4 regions of the Rhizobium sp. N621 genome follow, and region 3 is predicted to be linked to each of the others. Evidence: predicted binding sites of a transcription regulator. Region 3 holds the regulator's gene; each other region holds the start of a gene.

Region 1 (4,212 bases), 1.4 Mb from region 3:
GAGACCAAGTTCTGGGAGGCGCCCGATTTCAGCCACGTGTCCATGCCGCCCGGCTTTCCGGATGCGCTTCGGGCAACGGCAAAGCGGTTCCTCAGCGAGTACGGCAGCCATCTCAAGCTGTTCGACGATCGGTCCGAGGTGGCGCCGGGTGTCGTCGTCCAGCGCACCGGCGGCCATACCCCCGGACATAGCGTGGTCCGCCTGGCATCCGGCGGCGACCGCCTGACATTCGCCGGCGATGCCGTGTTTGCGGTCGGGTTCGAGCACCCCGATTGGTACAATGGTTTCGAACACGATCCCGAGGAGGCCGCTCGCGTGCGCATCGATCTTCTCAGGGAGCTGGCGGCGAACGGCGAACAGCTGGTGGCCACCCACCTGCCGTTCCCGTCGGTCGGCCGGGTGGCGCTCGACGGCGACGTCTTCCGTTGGGTGCCGGTGTTCTGGGACTACTGAGCACCTGCCAGGTCAGGGACGAACCAAAGCGCGCTGCAGGATCGGATTGCCTGCGGCGCGCTTTAGTCTTTGGTTTTATGCATGTCGTTGTCCCGGAACCGCTGCACACTTCCGGGCGACATGCATTACCGCCACATGCCGCGCATACGGGCGCCGACATCGATGCGCACCTGCCGCGCCTGGGCTTGCGCGGCGGCATCCGATTTCACCTGCGGCCAGCTGCAGGCCTCGAAGAATTGCAGCAGGGTCGCCGGAATGAAGCGGCTGCGCGAGGCATAGACGTGCCGGTCGCCCTGCGCATTCTGCCCGTAGGTGAAGAAGCGCTGCGGCACGACGAGGTCGAGACCGTCGCGGGCGCGCGTCATCGCCACATAGAGCAGCCGGCGCTCTTCCTCGATTTCGGCGGTGGCGCCGACGGCAAGATCGCTCGGAATGCAGCCGTCGACGACATTCAGCATGAAGACCCGCGTCCATTCCTGGCCCTTGGCCGAGTGGATGGTCGAGAGGATGAGATAATCCTCGTCGAGCAGCGGCACGCCGGCCTGATCGCTCGTCGCATCCGGCGGATCGAGGGTGAGTTCGGTGAGGAAACGCTCGCGCGAGGCATAACCGCCGGCAATCTGCTCGAGCTGCAACAAATCGGCCTGCCGCGTCGCCGCATCCTCATGCAGCCGTTCCAGATGCGGCGCGTACCATTGCCGCGCCAGCTCGATTTCCGCCGGCCAGCCGGCCTTGCCGGATTTCATCTCCTGCAGCATCGAAACGAAATCAGTCCAGTCTTCGCCGGAGCGCGGCGGCGCCGGCATGGCGGCCAGCGCCGACAGCGGGCTCGCATCCTCGGACATCAGGTCGAGCGCCTTCTGGGCCGTCGAGGGGCCGACGCCCGGCAGGATCTGCATCAGCCGGAAGCCCGCCACTCGGTCGCGCGGATTTTGCGCAAAGCGAAGCGCCGCCAGCATGTCCTTGACATGGGCGCTGTCGAGAAACTTCAGCCCGCCGAACTTGACGAAGGGAATATTGCGCCGGGTCAGCTCGACCTCCAGCGGACCGCTGTGATGCGATGCGCGGAACAGCACCGCCTGCTGCTTGAGCTTGAGGCCCTCCTCGCGATTGTCGAGCACCTTGTCGGCGACGTAACGCGCCTGCTCGGCCTCGTCGCGCACCGTCACGAGGCGCGGCCGCTCGGAGGATTGCCGCTCGGTCCAGAGATTTTTGGTGAAGCGCTCCGAGGCGAGATCGATGACGGCATTGGCGGCTGTCAGAATCGGCTGCGTCGAGCGATAGTTGCGGTCGAGCGTGACTATATTGGCGGGCGGGCTGAAGGCTGCGGGAAAATCGAGGATGTTGCGCACTGTCGCTGCGCGGAAGGAATAGATCGACTGCGCATCGTCGCCGACGACGGTCAGGCCCTGGCCTTGGGGCTTCAGCGCCATCAGGATCGAGGCCTGCAGCCGGTTGGTGTCCTGATATTCGTCGACCAGCACATGGTCGAAGCGGCTGCCGATATCCTCTGCAATCACGCTCTCGCCGACCATCTGCGCCCAGTAGAGCAGAAGGTCGTCGTAATCGAGCACATTCTGGCTCTGTTTGGCCTCGACATAGCAGGCGAAAAGCTCGCGCAGCTGTTTTTCCCACGCCGCGCACCAGGGAAAGGCGTCGCGCAGCACTTGGTCGAGGGCGGTTTCCGAATTCACCGCCCTCGAATAGATGGCAAGGCAGGTGCCCTTGGCCGGAAACCGGCTTTCCGTCTTGGAGAAGCCGAGATCGTGGCGGATCAGGTTGATCAGATCGGCGCTGTCTTCGCGGTCATGGATGGTGAAATCGGCATCGAGGCCGATCTGCTGGGCATAGTCGCGTAAGAGCCGCGCGCCGATGCCGTGGAAGGTGCCGGACCAGGCAAGCGCATCGGCCATTACGCCGGCATTCGAACCGAGCACGTTGCGGCAGATGCGCTCGACGCGGCGCGCCATTTCGGCGGCGGCCCGGCGTGAAAAGGTCATCAGCAGGATGCGGCGCGGATCGGCGCCCTTGACGATCAGATGGGCGACCCGATGCGCCAGCGTATTCGTCTTGCCCGAGCCGGCGCCGGCAATGACCAGCAGCGGCCCGGCAATGTGGCTGCCGTCGGTGAGCGTGCCGTGCTCGACGGCCATGCGCTGCTGGGGATTGAGCTTTTCGAGATACATCCAGCCGTCCGGTCGGGCTCCCGCAGAATCACTGCGGAAAGATTAGATGTTCCTTGAATGTTCGCGATTTCAGCCGCTGTCAAGCCTGGAACGGCGCAAGTCTCAATCGGGGAAATCCGGCCCCACCACGCGCCGCACCAGCTTCAGGCTGCGATCCGGCTGAAGAATATAGGTCTCTTCCACGCGCTGGCCCGTCCCGTTGTAGAACTGGTGGTGGACGGCGCTGCCGACCGGCGATTTGGTGAGCTTCGTGCGCGGCTGGCCGCCATAGGTGATGCTGCCCGGAATGGGATCCAGCGCGGGGCTATCGGCCGAGGAGCAGCCGGCGAGCAATATTCCGGCAAACAAAACGGGCAGAAGCACTTTCATCGTCGTCATCCCTCTTTCGACTGCAGCCAGATATGGAAGCCGCAGCAGCTTCCGCCAAGGGTCGGCCAAGCCTGGCCCGCAGAAATCCTGCGCGACCATCCCGTCGAGATCGGCGGACCGCAACGAAAGCCCTGTTGCGGCGTTAACCCTTATATACCCACCTCAGGAGACGCTTAAGTGATCGGGTTTCCTGTATTCCCCGACCATGACGAACCCGGCCGGCAGGGCCATGGCGAGGCGGCCACACGCGCTTCGGTCGAGAGCGCCCTTCATGCCGCCGGCGATCTCGACGCGCGCGAAATCATCGTCAGCACGCTCGGCGCCGATATCGTCCTCGAAGGTTTCGTGCGTCGGCATGGCGATGTCGAGCGGTCGGCCGAGATCGCCGAAAGCATCGTCGGCCGCGGCCATGTGCATAACCGCCTGTTGCGGCGCTGAGGGAACCAAGTGCGCTGCCGGGTGTTGAAATGCCGGATCTGAAACGCTGGAGAGCCTCATGCAAACGCTTCTTCGCCTCTGGGCGTCCACCCTGATCATCGGCATTTTTGCCGGCTCGGCCTATGCCTCGCTCGAAACCGGCGCGAACTATTCCGCGCTTCCGAAGGATCAGATCGCGCTCAACGACTATACCGCCACCGCCACCGTCGCCTGCCAGCCGGCCGAGCCGCATTATCTGCCGTCCTTCATCCGCGCGGCTGACGGCACGATCATCGGTGTCGGTTATGTCGAGGTGGAGAATGCCGGCGACGCGGGCTGCTGACAAACGGGGTTGTCCGAACGAGGCTCGCCGGCGTTTCCGGTGACGAGCCTCTGACCATCATCATGATGGCTGCGTGTTTTCTATCGAAACAGCTGTCCCGGGCGCAACGCCCTTTGCGCCAAAATCCGGCATCTGCTCGATCCAGGGTTAAGTGAAAATTACACAATGTCTCGTTCCGGCACGCTTTGCCGAACAAATCGAAAAACAGCCGGACGTTCCCTGCCGTGTTAATGCAGCAGCTTCAGCTTCGCCTCTTCGGCCGCCGCCAGGAACTCGGCCCTTGCCTCTTCCACGCTCTTGCGCCCGTCGAGTGCTGCCCGACAGGTACTGCGCGCCTTGATATAATGCAGTCCGCGTGCGCTCGGCCAGAGATCCGCCAGACATTTGAGCGCATCGAACGGCCCGTTGACGGTTTTGAGGTCAGCGCCTTCGAAACCGACCTTG
Region 2 (4,212 bases), 1.0 Mb from region 3:
GATGTAATCGTAGCCGGCCAGATTGGCATAGGGGCCGGTCTGGCCGAAGCCGGTGATCGAGCAATAAACGAGCTTCGGGTTCAGTTTGCGCAGGCTGTCGTAATCGAGCCCGTATTTGACAAGCCCGCCGACCTTGAAGTTCTCGATCACCACGTCAGCAGTGGAGACCAGCCGGCGGACGAGATCCTGGCCTTCCGGGCTTTTCAGGTCGGCGGCGATGGAGCGTTTGCCGCGATTGGCGGCATGGTAATAGGCGGCCGAGAGATTTTCGCCGTCGGCACCTTCGACAAAGGGCGGGCCCCATTGGCGCGTATCGTCGCCGCCATCGGGATTTTCGACCTTGATGACATCGGCGCCGAGATCGGCGAGCATCTGTCCGGCCCAGGGACCGGCGAGCACGCGGGCGAGCTCGATCACCCGGATACCGGCAAGCGGCGGTTTTTTCGTCAGGCTCTCGGTCATGGTCCTCCCAGGCAATCTACGGCGCCGGCGTCACCTCAGATGTATCGGATACGGGTTTGGAAGCAAAGCGGCGCTCGCGCCAGAGGATGTAGATGCCGGAGGCGATGATGATCATGATGCCGAGCCATTTGATCGCATCCGGAAAGTCGCCGAAAACAAGCCAGGCGAAGATCGTGGCCGAGACGATCTCGAAATATTGCAGCGGCGCCAGCGTCGAAGCCGGTGCGGCGCGATAGGCGTAGACGCCGAAGATGCCCGCTATCGCGGCCATGGCGCCGACGCCGGCGACATAGAACCAGGCGTTGCCTACGGGCATGACGGGATCGAAGATATCGGAGCCGCTGCCATCGCCGGCAAAAAGCAGGACGGCGCAGAAGATCAGGCCCCAGATGCCCATCTGAAACTGCATTGCCCAGGGATCTTCCTTGTGCGACAGGACGCGCGTCATCAGCACGAAAATGGCGATGCAGAGCGCGGTGAGGACGGGCAGGAGCGCGATGTAGCCGACTTCGTTGAAACTCGGCTGGATGATCAGCATCGCCCCGAAGAAGCCGACGCCGCAAGCGGTATAGCGCCGCCAGCCGATCGTTTCCTTCAGGAAAATGCCGCCGAGGATCGTCACGATGATCGGCTCGACGAAGAAGATCGCGATCGCGTCGGCGACCGCCATATATTTCAGCGTGGTGACGAAGCAAATCATCGAAATGGTGATGATCAGACCGCGGATGGCATGGAACAGGCTCTGGCGCCAGGAGAAATCGTCAAAGCTGCGCCGCCATATGACGATCGGCAGCATGCAGAATGCCTGCACCGCAAAACGGCCGGCGGTGACCTCGGCGGAGGGCACGGTGACGACGGCAAGCTTGGCGAAGATATCGATAAGCGGCGAGAACATCACCGAAAGAAACATCAGGGCAAGCCCCGTCGTCACGTCGGAGGGGGATGAAACGGGCCGGGCGGAGGTGCTGCTCATGGTGGAATTCTCGTTATCCGGGATTTTGGCCGTTCCGGCTCTTGCCGACCGCGCCGTCACACCAGTCCGCGAAGGCGGCAATGGCTGCCTCTGCGCCGATCTCATTCAGTGTTTCGTGCCGCGTGTCCTGATATATCTCAGTGCTGATACGGGAGAAGCCCTGGCCTTTCAAATGGTTTGACAGCCAGGCTACCGCTTTTCCACGCTCGGTCGCCGGATCCTCGGCGCCGCCGACCAGATGGATCGGCAGGTCGCGCCGCAGCCGGTCGAGATGGATCTTTTGCGGTGCGCGGAAGGTTAGTTCGAAGACGTCGAGCCAGAGCGAAACCGAGGCATCGAAGCCGCAAAGAGGGTCGGCGACATATTTGTCGACTTCGCCGGGCATATGCGACAGCCAGTCGAATTCGGTGCGGCGGTTGGCAATGGACCGGCCCCAGGCTGCGAAAGTGAGTTTCGGCAGGAGGCCGCTCGGGACGTCCGAGCCTTTCAGCATGCGTTCGGCGATAAGGATCGCCTGGGCGGCGCGGCCGGCAAAACCGACGGCGAAATTCGAATTCCACACGGCGACCGCGTTGAAGTCGTCCGGGGCGGTGACGGCGGCATTGAGCGCGATGAGGCCACCCATCGAATGGCCGAAGAGGATCACCTTCAGGCCGGGATGGCGCGAGACCGCGTGAGCGCGCATGGCAATGATGTCGCCGATCACCCGTCCGACGCCATCGCGCCGCGCGAAGCGGCCGATCGGGGCATCGGGCGCTGTCGTCTCGCCATGGCCACGGTGATCGTGGGCATAAACGTGATAGCCGCGCGCCGCCATTGCCTCGGCAAAGCGGCGATACCGCTTCGAGTGCTCCGCCAAGCCATGCGATATCAGCAGAATGCCGCAAGCGGGGCCGGTGGCCTCGGCATGGTGATAGGCCAGCGATGCTCCCGGCACGGAGAGCCATTGCGTTTCAGAAAACATTCGGATCCTCCCTGCCGCAGCAGAACAGATCGCTAGCGCATAATTTCTTAATGCGAAATCGATTTGAGGAATCATGCTTCAACTCAAAGTGATGGAACGTCCTTTGTGTGACTTTAAAGCGTTAGATGCAATCGATAACAAAATACGGGAACGTTGCGATTCAGGGTTGCTGATGTTTACTCTTTGTGCTTATCTGTTCGTGCATTGTTCTAATATGGGGGTTGAAATGAGCAGCATGCAGTTGCGTACCTTGACGTTCGCCGTATCGATAGCCCTTGCCGGCGCCGCCATGGCGCAGGAGGCCGACGGACGTACCCGTTTCATTCTTGCGGCGAGCTGGCAGCCCGCCTTCTGCCAGACGAACCAGAAGAAGCCCGAATGCGCAAGCCAGACCGGCGAGCGCCATGACGCGACGAATTTCTCGCTGCACGGCCTCTGGCCGATGCGGCAGGATTATTGCGGCGTCAGCGACGATCAGAAGGCTGCTGACAAGGACGGTAAATGGGCTGCATTGCCGGAAGTGACGCTTTCGGCCGAAACGCAGGCGGCGCTGGCAAAGGCGATGCCCGGCACGCAGTCCGGCCTTGAACGGCACGAATGGACAAAGCATGGGACCTGCACGAAATTGAGTGTGGAGGATTATTTCGGCGTCGGTGTCCATCTGGTGGATGCTCTCAACGCATCGGCCGTGCGCGATCTCTTTGCCGCCAATATCGGCAAGACGGTCAAGGCCGAAGCGATCAAGGCTGCTTTCGACAAGAGCTTCGGGCCGGGTGCGGGCGAGCGCGTCAAGATGAGCTGCCGGCGAGCTGGCAATGTCAGGGTGATCAGCGAGTTGACGATCGGCCTGTCTGCGGATGCGGGAGCGGCATCGGCAAAAAGCGCGGGCCTTGCCGATCTGATCCAGGGGGCGGGAAAAACCTCGTTCGGCTGTGACGAGGGCGTTGTCGATGCGGCGGGCTTCTGACCGGAATCCGGCGTAAACGGGTTTCGGCGTTGCTCACAGGCGCTGTTTCGCCTACATAGCGGCACGAAACGAAGTTTCCCGCCCGGAGCAGCGCAGCATGGCACGTCAATTCATCTATCATATGTCCGGCCTCAACAAGGCCTATGGCAACAAGAAGATCCTGGAGAACATCCACCTTTCCTTCTACCCGGATGCCAAGATCGGCATCCTCGGACCGAACGGGGCCGGTAAATCCACTGTGCTGCGCATCATCGCGGGCCAGGACAAGGAGTATACCGGCGAAGCCTGGCTCGCCGAGGGTGCCACGGTCGGCTATCTCGAGCAGGAGCCGAAACTCGACCCCACCAAGACGGTTTTCGAGAACGTCATGGAAGGTGTTGCCGCGAAGACGGCGATCGTCGATCGTTATAACGAATTGATGATGAACTATTCGGACGAGACCGCGGAAGAGGGGGCGAAGCTCCAGGACATCATCGACAGCCAGAACCTCTGGGATCTGGAAAGTCAGGTCGAGATGGCGATGGAAGCCCTGCGCTGCCCGCCGCGCGATGCCGAAGTCACCAGCCTGTCCGGTGGTGAGCGCCGCCGCATCGCACTCTGCCGCCTGCTGCTCTCGCAGCCCGATCTGCTGCTGCTCGACGAGCCGACCAACCATCTGGATGCCGAAACCATCGCCTGGCTCGAAAAGCATCTGCGCGACTATCCCGGCGCCGTGATGATGATTACCCACGACCGCTACTTCCTGGACAATGTCACCGGCTGGATCCTCGAACTCGACCGCGGCCGCGGCATCCCTTACGAAGGCAACTACTCCGCCTATCTGCAGGCCAAGGCCAAGCGCATGCT
Region 3 (4,212 bases):
GCGACATCATTACCGGCAAGGCACGGCTGACGCCGCCGGCCGGCCCCGCACTTCCCGCGCTCAACGACTTCTCCTTCGGTGCCTATTTCGACGGCATCGGCGCCAACGGTTTCTTCTACGGTGCGCCGGAGAAACTCGACTTGGAGGCAGGCCCGCAGGCGGACAGGTCGACGGACGCGCTGCTCGAATGGCTCTACCGGCTGCGCAGTAGCATCGGCGACCGCATAAGATCGATCCTGCCCGGCGACACCGGCGCTTTTGCCGCTGCCCTGGTGACGGATGAACGGCGCGCCATCTCGAAGACGACGACGGAGGCGCTACGCCAGTCCGGCCTTGCCCACATCGTCGCGATCTCGGGCCTCAACATGGCGCTGTCGGCCGGCATTTTCTTCGTCGGTTTCCGGATGCTGCTCAGTCTCTTTCCCGGTGTCGCCCAAGCCTATCCGACAAAGAAGATCGCCGCCGCCGGCGCGCTCATCGCCGTCACCGCCTATTACCTGATCTCCGGTTTCGGGGTTTCGGCCGAGCGCGCTTTTATCATGATGGCCATTATGCTGATTGCCGTCTTCTTCGATCGGCCGTCGATCAGCCTGCGCAATATCGTTCTCTCTGCGCTCATCATCATCGCCATTTCACCTTCTGAAGTATTGGGACCGAGCTTTCAGATGTCCTTTGCCGCGACATTGGCTTTGGTATCGGGCTATCAGCTGTGGAAGGACAGGCGTGTCCGCGAAAGCGCTTTTCTGAAACTGCCGATCATCAGGCCGGTGGTTGCCGTCGCCGGTTTCTTCGGCGGCGTCTTCCTGACCTCGCTGATCGGCGGCTTTTCCACCGCACTGTTTTCGATCGAGCATTTTCATCGCCTGACGGCTTACGGCCTGCCGGCAAACCTTGCGACGATGCCGATCATCTCCTTCATCGTCATGCCGGCCGGGTTGCTGGCGATGTTGCTCATGCCTTTCGGTGTGGACGCTCCACTCTGGAAGGTGGTGGGATTCGGCCTCGATCTGGTGATTGCGGTCGCCAAGACGGTGTCCGGCTGGGGCGGTGATATCGGCGTCGGCCGCTTGCCCGCCTGGTATTTCGCAGTGGCGGTGGCAGGCTTTCTGCTGCTGACGCTGCTGCGCACCCGGCTGCGCCATGTCGGCACATCGATCATCGCCATCTCGACGCTCATCGTGCTGCTTCTGCCGCTTCCCCGGCCGCCGGATCTGGTGATTTCGGAGGATGGCAGTCTGGTTGCGGTCGTCGCGGCTGAGGCAATAGCTTCCAACCGTGAAAACCCGCCGGATTTCATCTTCGACCAGTGGCAGCGAGCGCTGGTCCTGCCGACACATGATCCGCCGAAGATGCTGGATGGTCCGGCTATCCCGCCGGAAGGAGAAGACCGCCGTGTCAGGCTTTCCCGCGATCAGCAGAACGAAGCGAGCGCAGCGATGCGGGCAGCCGCAGCAGGCGGTGAAGCAAACCGCTTTTCCTGCGTCAAGAAGGCCTGGTGCACATCAAGACTCGGCAATGGCCATATCGTCACCGTCATCGACAATGCCGCCTATCTCGGTCCGGCCTGCGATACGGCCGATATCGTCGTGACCTCGGTCCGTCTGCGCTTCGACAGCTGCCGTTCAGGCGGCACGCTTTTCACCGGCGAGACGCTGCGCAGGACCGGTTCCGTCGAATTGCGCTTCGCCGGTGCCGACCTGGAGGTCACCACCGCCTTCGATGCTTTGTCGCGACCATGGATGCGCCATCGCGCCTATGATTGGCGCAACGATCGTTTTACCGATTCCGGCCCATCCGGCGTCAGTGATAGCGACGGATGAGGCCGACGAGCTTGCCCTGCACCTTGACGCGGTCGGGTCCGAAGATGCGGGTCTCGTAGGCCGGGTTGGCGGCCTCGAGCGCGATCGAGGCACCCTTGCGGCGGAAACGCTTCAGCGTTGCTTCCTCGTCGTCGACGAGGGCAACGACGATATCGCCGGGACTTGCGGTGCTGCCGTTGCGGATGATCACGGTATCGCCGTCGAAGATGCCGGCATCGATCATCGAATCGCCCTTGACCTCCAGCGCATAGTGCTCACCGGAGCCGAGCATATCCGCGGGAACGACGATGTCGTGGGTGTTGTTCTGGATCGCCGAGATCGGAACGCCGGCGGCGATACGTCCCATGACCGGCACGGAGATGGAGTTGCCATTGTCGGCGACCGGCTTTGGCGCAGCGGGGGCGGCGACCGGCTGGGGCTTGCCGAGGCTGCCCTCGATGACGCTCGGCGAAAAACCGCGGCGCTGTTGAAGGCTGGGGTTATAGGCCTCCGGAAGTTTGATCACTTCAAGCGCCCGGGCGCGATTCGGTAGGCGGCGAATGAAGCCGCGCTCCTCGAGCGCCGTGATCAGCCGGTGGATTCCGGATTTCGAGGCGAGATCCAGGGCATCCTTCATTTCGTCGAAAGAGGGAGGGACGCCGGATTCCTTCATGCGCTCATGAATGAAAAGGAGAAGCTCCTGTTGTTTGCGCGTGAGCATCGACGTCAGACCCCGTGATTGAAACAAATCCAGAACAGACACTATATGTTCCATATGTGTTCCGCAAGTAGCTAAATTTCCGTAAAACTTCGTGGCAACTCGTCGAGATTTTTATTTTCATTCGCCGGATTGGTGCACATGTCTTGCATTGAGCGAGGTGCTGTCGCACATCTCTTGCCGGTTTCAGGAGGGATATTCATGAACGCGCATTCCGCCAAATCACACCCGCTGGATCATGTCGTGCTGCCCGTGGTCAATATCGATCTGGCGCGTGAAAGGCTCGGCAAGCTCGGTTTCACCGTCGCCGCTGATGCGCGCCATCCCTTCGGAACGGAGAATGCCTGCGTCTTTTTCGCCGACAAGACCTATCTGGAGCCGCTTGGCGTTGCGAGCATCGAGGAGAGCGAGGCAGCGGCCCGCCAGGGCAATGTCTTCATTGCCCGCAATCGCGCCTTTCGTTTCCGCTGCGGCGAGGAGGGACTTTCTGCGCTGGCCTTCCTCAGCGAGGATGCCGGCGTCGATCATAAGCGCTTCGTCGGCAACGGCGCGAGCGCCGGTGAGATGTTGCAATTCAGCCGGCCGATGCGGATGCCGGATGGTTCGGAGAGCGTCGGCAGCTTCAAGCTGGCCTTTGCAGCTGATTTGCGCGCCCCCGATTTCTTTCTCTTTACCTGCCAGCGCATCAATTCGTTCCCGACAGATCGCGCCGCGCTGGAGACGCATGCCAATGGCGTGATCGGTATTGCCGAGATCGCGCTTTGTGCGCCGGACCCGGCGGCATTCGCCGCTTTCGTCGGACTTGCGATAGGGCAGGCGGCGGCGGAGAAAACCGGTTTCGGCGTGAATATCGCGGCATCGAATGCGAAGATCAGCCTGATGACGCCGGAAGGGCTGGAGGCCTATTTCGAGCTTGTCGTCTCCTCCGCCGATCGTGGCCTGCGCGGCCGGGCAATCCTCTTCACTGTCGCCGATCTTGCCGTGACAGAAGCGCATTTGGCTGCTAACGGGGTGACCTACACGCGCAAGAACAACCGCATTCTGGTGAAGCCCACGCCCGGGCAGGGTGCGCTCTTCGCCTTCGAGGAAAAACGATGAGCACCGACACGAATTCCGAAGTCAGGATCGGCGAAGGCGAAGGCCAGGTCACCTTTTCCAATACCGCCCGCCTGTCGCTGATTGCCGGCCCATGTCAGATGGAGAGCCGCGATCACGCCTTTATGGTCGCCGGCACGCTGAAGGAGCTTTGCGGCAAGCTCGGCATAGGCCTTGTCTACAAGAGCTCCTTCGACAAGGCGAACCGCACCTCGCTCTCGGCAGAGCGCGGCATCGGCCTGGAGAAAGGCATGGAGGTCTTTGCCGACCTCAAGAAGGAATTCGGTTTTCCCGTCATAACCGACGTCCATACGGCCGAGCAATGCGCCGAGGTGGCCAAGGTGGCCGATGTCCTGCAGATCCCGGCCTTCCTCTGCCGTCAGACCGACCTTCTGATCGCAGCCGCCAGGACCGGCCGCGCCGTCAATGTCAAGAAGGGCCAGTTCCTCGCCCCTTGGGATATGAAGAACGTCCTGAAGAAGCTCAATGCCAGCGGCAATCCGAACGTGCTGCTGTGCGAGCGCGGCGCCTCCTTCGGCTACAATACGCTGGTTTCCGACATGCGCTCGCTGCCGATCATGGCGGCGATGGGCGCGCCCG
Region 4 (4,212 bases), 960 kb from region 3:
GATCCTTGAAGTCCACATCTTCGATCCAGGCGTCGGCATAATCTACATAGCGGTCGAACAGATTCTGTCCGTAGTCCGAATAGGATTCAAGATAGGCCTTCTGAATCTCGTTGCCAATGAACTCTGCGTAGCGTGGCGCAAGATCGGCCTTGATGAATTCCAGATAACGCTTCTCGACATCGTCGGAAAACTGCTCGCGACGGATCGCCTGTTCCAGCACATACATCAGATGGACGGGATCGGCGCCGATATCCGTGGTGTCGTGATTGAAGGTGGAGGCGAGCACTTTGAAGGCGAAGCGGGTCGATATTCCGTCCATGCCTTCGTCGATGCCGGCAGCATCCCGGTATTCCTGGACACTGCGGGCGCGCGGGTCGCTTTCTTTCAGGCTCTCCCCGTCATAGGTGCGCATCTTCGAGAAGAAGGTCGAATTCTCGTGCTTGCGTAGGCGCGAAAGGACGGAGAAACGCGCCAGCATTTCGAGCGTTGCCGGGGCGCATGGCGCGTCCACCAGTTCCGATCCCTCGATCAGCTTTTCGTAGATCTTCTGTTCCTCTGTCACCCTCAGGCAATAGGGAACTTTGATCACGCAGATACGGTCGATGAAAGCCTCATTGTTCTTGTTGGCCTTGAAGGTCTGCCACTCCGCCTCGTTCGAATGCGCAAGGACGATGCCGGAGAAAGGTATGGCGCCGATATTCTCGGAGCCGATATAGTTGCCCTCCTGCGTTGCCGTCAGCAGCGGATGCAGCATCTTGATCGGCGCCTTGAACATCTCGACGAATTCGAGCACGCCCTGATTGGCGCGGTTCAGGCCGCCCGAATAGCTGTAGGCGTCCGGATCGTTCTGAGAATAGGTTTCCAGCTTGCGGATATCCACCTTGCCAACCAACGAGGAGATGTCCTGGTTGTTCTCATCTCCAGGTTCGGTCTTGGCAATTGCGATCTGGCGCAGTCGCGAGGGTTGTATCCTGACGACGCGGAACCGGGAAATGTCGCCTCCGAAATCGTCGAGCCGCTTCAGACACCACGGGCTCATCAATCCGTTCAGACGCCGCAGCGGGATCCCATACTGCTCCTGCAGGAGCGAACCCATCGTCTCCGGGTCGAAGAGGTTGAGCGGGCTTTCGAACACGGGGCTGATCTCGTCACCGGCCTTCAGCACGTAGATCGGATGAACCTCCATCAACTGCTTCAGCCGCTCCGCCAGCGACGACTTGCCGCCGCCGACCGGACCGAGCAGATAAAGAATCTGCTTGCGCTCCTCGAGCCCCTGCGCCGCATGCCGAAAGAAGGAGACGATGCGTTCGATTGTCTCTTCCATGCCGTGAAAACCCGCAAAGGCGGGATAAACCCGGATAGTCCTGTTCATGAAGATTCTGCCGAGGCGGGCGTCCTTGGCAGTGTCCACCATCTGTGGCTCGCCTATTGCAGCCAGCAGGCGCTCGGTCGCGTTCGCATAGGCGATCGGTTCGGTTTTGCAGAGATCGAGATATTCCGAAACCGACATGTCGCTTTCGCGGCGCGCTTCATAACTGCGTGTGAACGCATCGAATACGGATTCACTCAGCATGGGACCTCCATTAAGGTTATGCCGCAGGCTCTAAGCCGTATAACCATCGAGATGGCCACGGCGTTCCTAAGAATCAATAGTTTCGTAGGTATATTCGACGCTGACCGGCCGTTTGTAGCAATGCACAAAATTGTGCATTCACCGGTAATTTTTTTACTCCGCGAAACTGTTTCCCATTGTAGTTGAGAAAAGGGTCATTGGCATATCAGCACATTTAGCGACGTGACATGAATGTCAAAAAGGTGTGCAATGGCGCCCGTGATTCGAGCCGTGGAAATTCGGCAATCGGCCCGCCGGTGAGAGCAAGCCGGCTCTGACAGCAGGGCACCCAGCGCGCTCCCGCAGCATGGGACCGGGCGAACGTCGCCACGCGCCCGGTATGTTCCTATTATACGCTGGCACTTTTAGCCGTTGAATGCCTTCTCCAGCGCAGCCACATCGATCTTGACCATGCCGAGCATGACTTCGGTGACGCGCCTTGCCCGCTCGCGATCTTCGTCGGCGATCATCTCGGAGAGAGCGCGCGGGACGATCTGCCAGGAAAGCCCCCAGCGGTCCTTCAGCCAGCCGCAGGCCTCCGGCGTGCCGCCATTGGCGAGGAAGGCATCCCATATCCGATCGATCTCCGCCTGGCTCTCCAGCAGGATCGCGATCGAAAAGGAATGATTGAAGCTGTCGAGCGGACCGGCCTTCATCGCCAGGAAGGCCTGGCCGCCAAGCGTGAACTCGATCAGCTCGACGCTGCCGGGAGGACCGCTCGGCGTTTCCGCCGGAAGTACGGTGGTGCGGCCGATCCTGGAATCCGGAATGATCGACACGTAGAATTCGACGGCTTCGCGTGCCTGCTCCGCGAACCAGAGATTTGAAATGACCTTGGGCATGGACAGCCTCCTTAGTTGGCGAGTATCCCGGACTTCTGTCCGATGCTTCGAGGACGTCTGGTCGCCGCCCGTTCCGACAGGCTGCAATCGGAATTTTTTCGCCGCCCACCCGCGGCGGCCTCGCCGCCCACACCGCTGCAATAGCGGTGATTCCAGAATGAAAGCAGAACATCTTTTCTGGTCTTTCCTTCCCGAATCACTACATTACGCGCCATGAGCAATAGTTTCGACGATATTCCCTTCTTCGACGAAGAGCCGGGCGAAGTGGCGCGCAAGCCGCAGCCGTCTGTCGCAACTGCCGGAAGGCCAGCCGCCGGCGGCGGCATCGCCGCACGCGCCATGGCGGCCCGTGACGGCGGCAAGCGGCCGGATTATCTCGCCGGATTGAACCCGGAACAGACCGAAGCCGTCGAAACGCTGGAAGGCCCCGTCCTCGTGCTCGCCGGCGCCGGCACCGGAAAGACGCGCGTGCTGACGACCCGCATCGCCCATATCCTCAATACCGGCCGCGCCTTCCCGTCGCAGATCCTCGCCGTCACCTTTACCAACAAGGCCGCGCGCGAGATGAAGGAGCGCATCGCCCTGCTCGTCGGCGGCGCCGTCGAAGGCATGCCCTGGCTCGGCACCTTCCACTCGATCGGCGTCAAGCTCCTGCGCCGCCATGGCGAGCTCGTCGGCCTGAGCTCCGGTTTCACCATTCTCGACACCGACGACGTCGTGCGCCTGATCAAGCAGCTGATCCAGGCCGAAGGCCTCGACGACAAGCGCTGGCCGGCCAAGCAATTCGCCGGCATGATCGACACCTGGAAGAACAAGGGCCTCGGCCCCGCCGATATCCCCGAGGGTGATGCCCGCGCCTTTGCCAATGGCCGCGGCCGCGAACTCTATTTCGCCTATCAGGCGCGCCTGACGACGCTGAACGCCTGCGATTTCGGCGACCTGCTGATGCATCCGATCACGATCTTCCGCAAGAACCCGGATCTCCTGAAGGAATATCACGGCCGCTTCCGTTATATCCTCGTCGACGAATATCAGGATACCAACACCGCCCAATATATGTGGCTGAGGCTGCTGGCCCAGCGCGCCAAGGGCGAGCCGCAGAATGTCTGCTGCGTCGGTGACGACGACCAGTCGATCTATGGCTGGCGCGGCGCGGAGGTCGACAATATCCTGCGCTTCGAGAAGGATTTCCCCGGCGCCAAAGTCATCAAGCTGGAGCGCAACTACCGTTCGACCGAACATATCCTCGGCGCGGCCGCCCACCTGATCGCCCACAATGAAGGCCGCCTGGGCAAGACGCTATTCACCGACCGCGCCGATCCCGACGACGTCAAGGTGCAGGTTCACGCGTCCTGGGACTCCGAGGAGGAAGCCCGCGCCATCGGCGAGGAGATCGAGCAACTCCAGCGCAGCAAGCATCTGCTGAACGACATGGCGATCCTCGTGCGCGCCTCCTTCCAGATGCGCGAATTCGAAGATCGCTTCGTCACCCTTGGCCTTAACTACCGCGTCATCGGTGGCCCGCGCTTCTATGAGCGCCTCGAAATCCGCGATGCCATGGCCTATTTTCGGCTCGTCGCACAACCGGCCGACGACCTCGCCTTCGAACGTATCATCAACACGCCGAAGCGCGGCCTCGGCGATACGACGGTGCGCGCGCTACATGATTATGCCCGCGCCCGCGACGTCCCGATGCTGGCGGCCGCCGCCGACATCATCGAGACGGACGAGCTGAAGCCGAAGGCGCGCAAAGCCCTC

What was found. The regulator LexA, encoded in region 3, represses DNA repair genes until DNA is damaged. The targets are predictions, from matches to a motif close to TGTTCNNNNTGTGTTCNG.
Region 1: AMK00_RS03035 (ATP-dependent helicase) is a predicted target of LexA. The motif match lies at 2,687-2,704, and genes of this name have one in related genera.
Region 2: AMK00_RS14750 (ribonuclease T2 family protein) is a predicted target of LexA. The motif match lies at 2,594-2,611, and genes of this name have one in related genera.
Region 4: AMK00_RS14465 (ATP-dependent helicase) is a predicted target of LexA. The motif match lies at 2,608-2,625, and genes of this name have one in related genera.

Annotation. Positions count from the first base shown of each region.
Region 1 covers NZ_CP013495.1:622,413-626,624, forward strand. The annotation lists gene AMK00_RS03030 (MBL fold metallo-hydrolase) at 1-453, shown strand, start outside; gene AMK00_RS03035 (ATP-dependent helicase) at 579-2,639, opposite strand; gene AMK00_RS03040 (hypothetical protein) at 2,742-3,008, opposite strand; gene AMK00_RS03045 (BON domain-containing protein) at 3,186-3,446, shown strand; gene AMK00_RS03050 (hypothetical protein) at 3,505-3,768, shown strand; gene AMK00_RS03055 (DUF982 domain-containing protein) at 3,996-4,212, opposite strand, start outside.
Region 2 covers NZ_CP013495.1:3,027,003-3,031,214, reverse strand. The annotation lists gene AMK00_RS14765 (CaiB/BaiF CoA transferase family protein) at 1-462, opposite strand, end outside; gene AMK00_RS14760 (DMT family transporter) at 479-1,435, opposite strand; gene AMK00_RS14755 (alpha/beta fold hydrolase) at 1,449-2,399, opposite strand; gene AMK00_RS14750 (ribonuclease T2 family protein) at 2,626-3,366, shown strand; gene ettA (energy-dependent translational throttle protein EttA) at 3,464-4,212, shown strand, end outside.
Region 3 covers NZ_CP013495.1:2,000,791-2,005,002, forward strand. The annotation lists gene AMK00_RS09770 (ComEC/Rec2 family competence protein) at 1-1,820, shown strand, start outside; gene lexA (transcriptional repressor LexA) at 1,801-2,520, opposite strand; gene AMK00_RS09780 (VOC family protein) at 2,719-3,615, shown strand; gene kdsA (3-deoxy-8-phosphooctulonate synthase) at 3,612-4,212, shown strand, end outside.
Region 4 covers NZ_CP013495.1:2,961,264-2,965,475, forward strand. The annotation lists gene AMK00_RS14455 (PrkA family serine protein kinase) at 1-1,573, opposite strand, end outside; gene AMK00_RS14460 (VOC family protein) at 1,978-2,454, opposite strand; gene AMK00_RS14465 (ATP-dependent helicase) at 2,668-4,212, shown strand, end outside.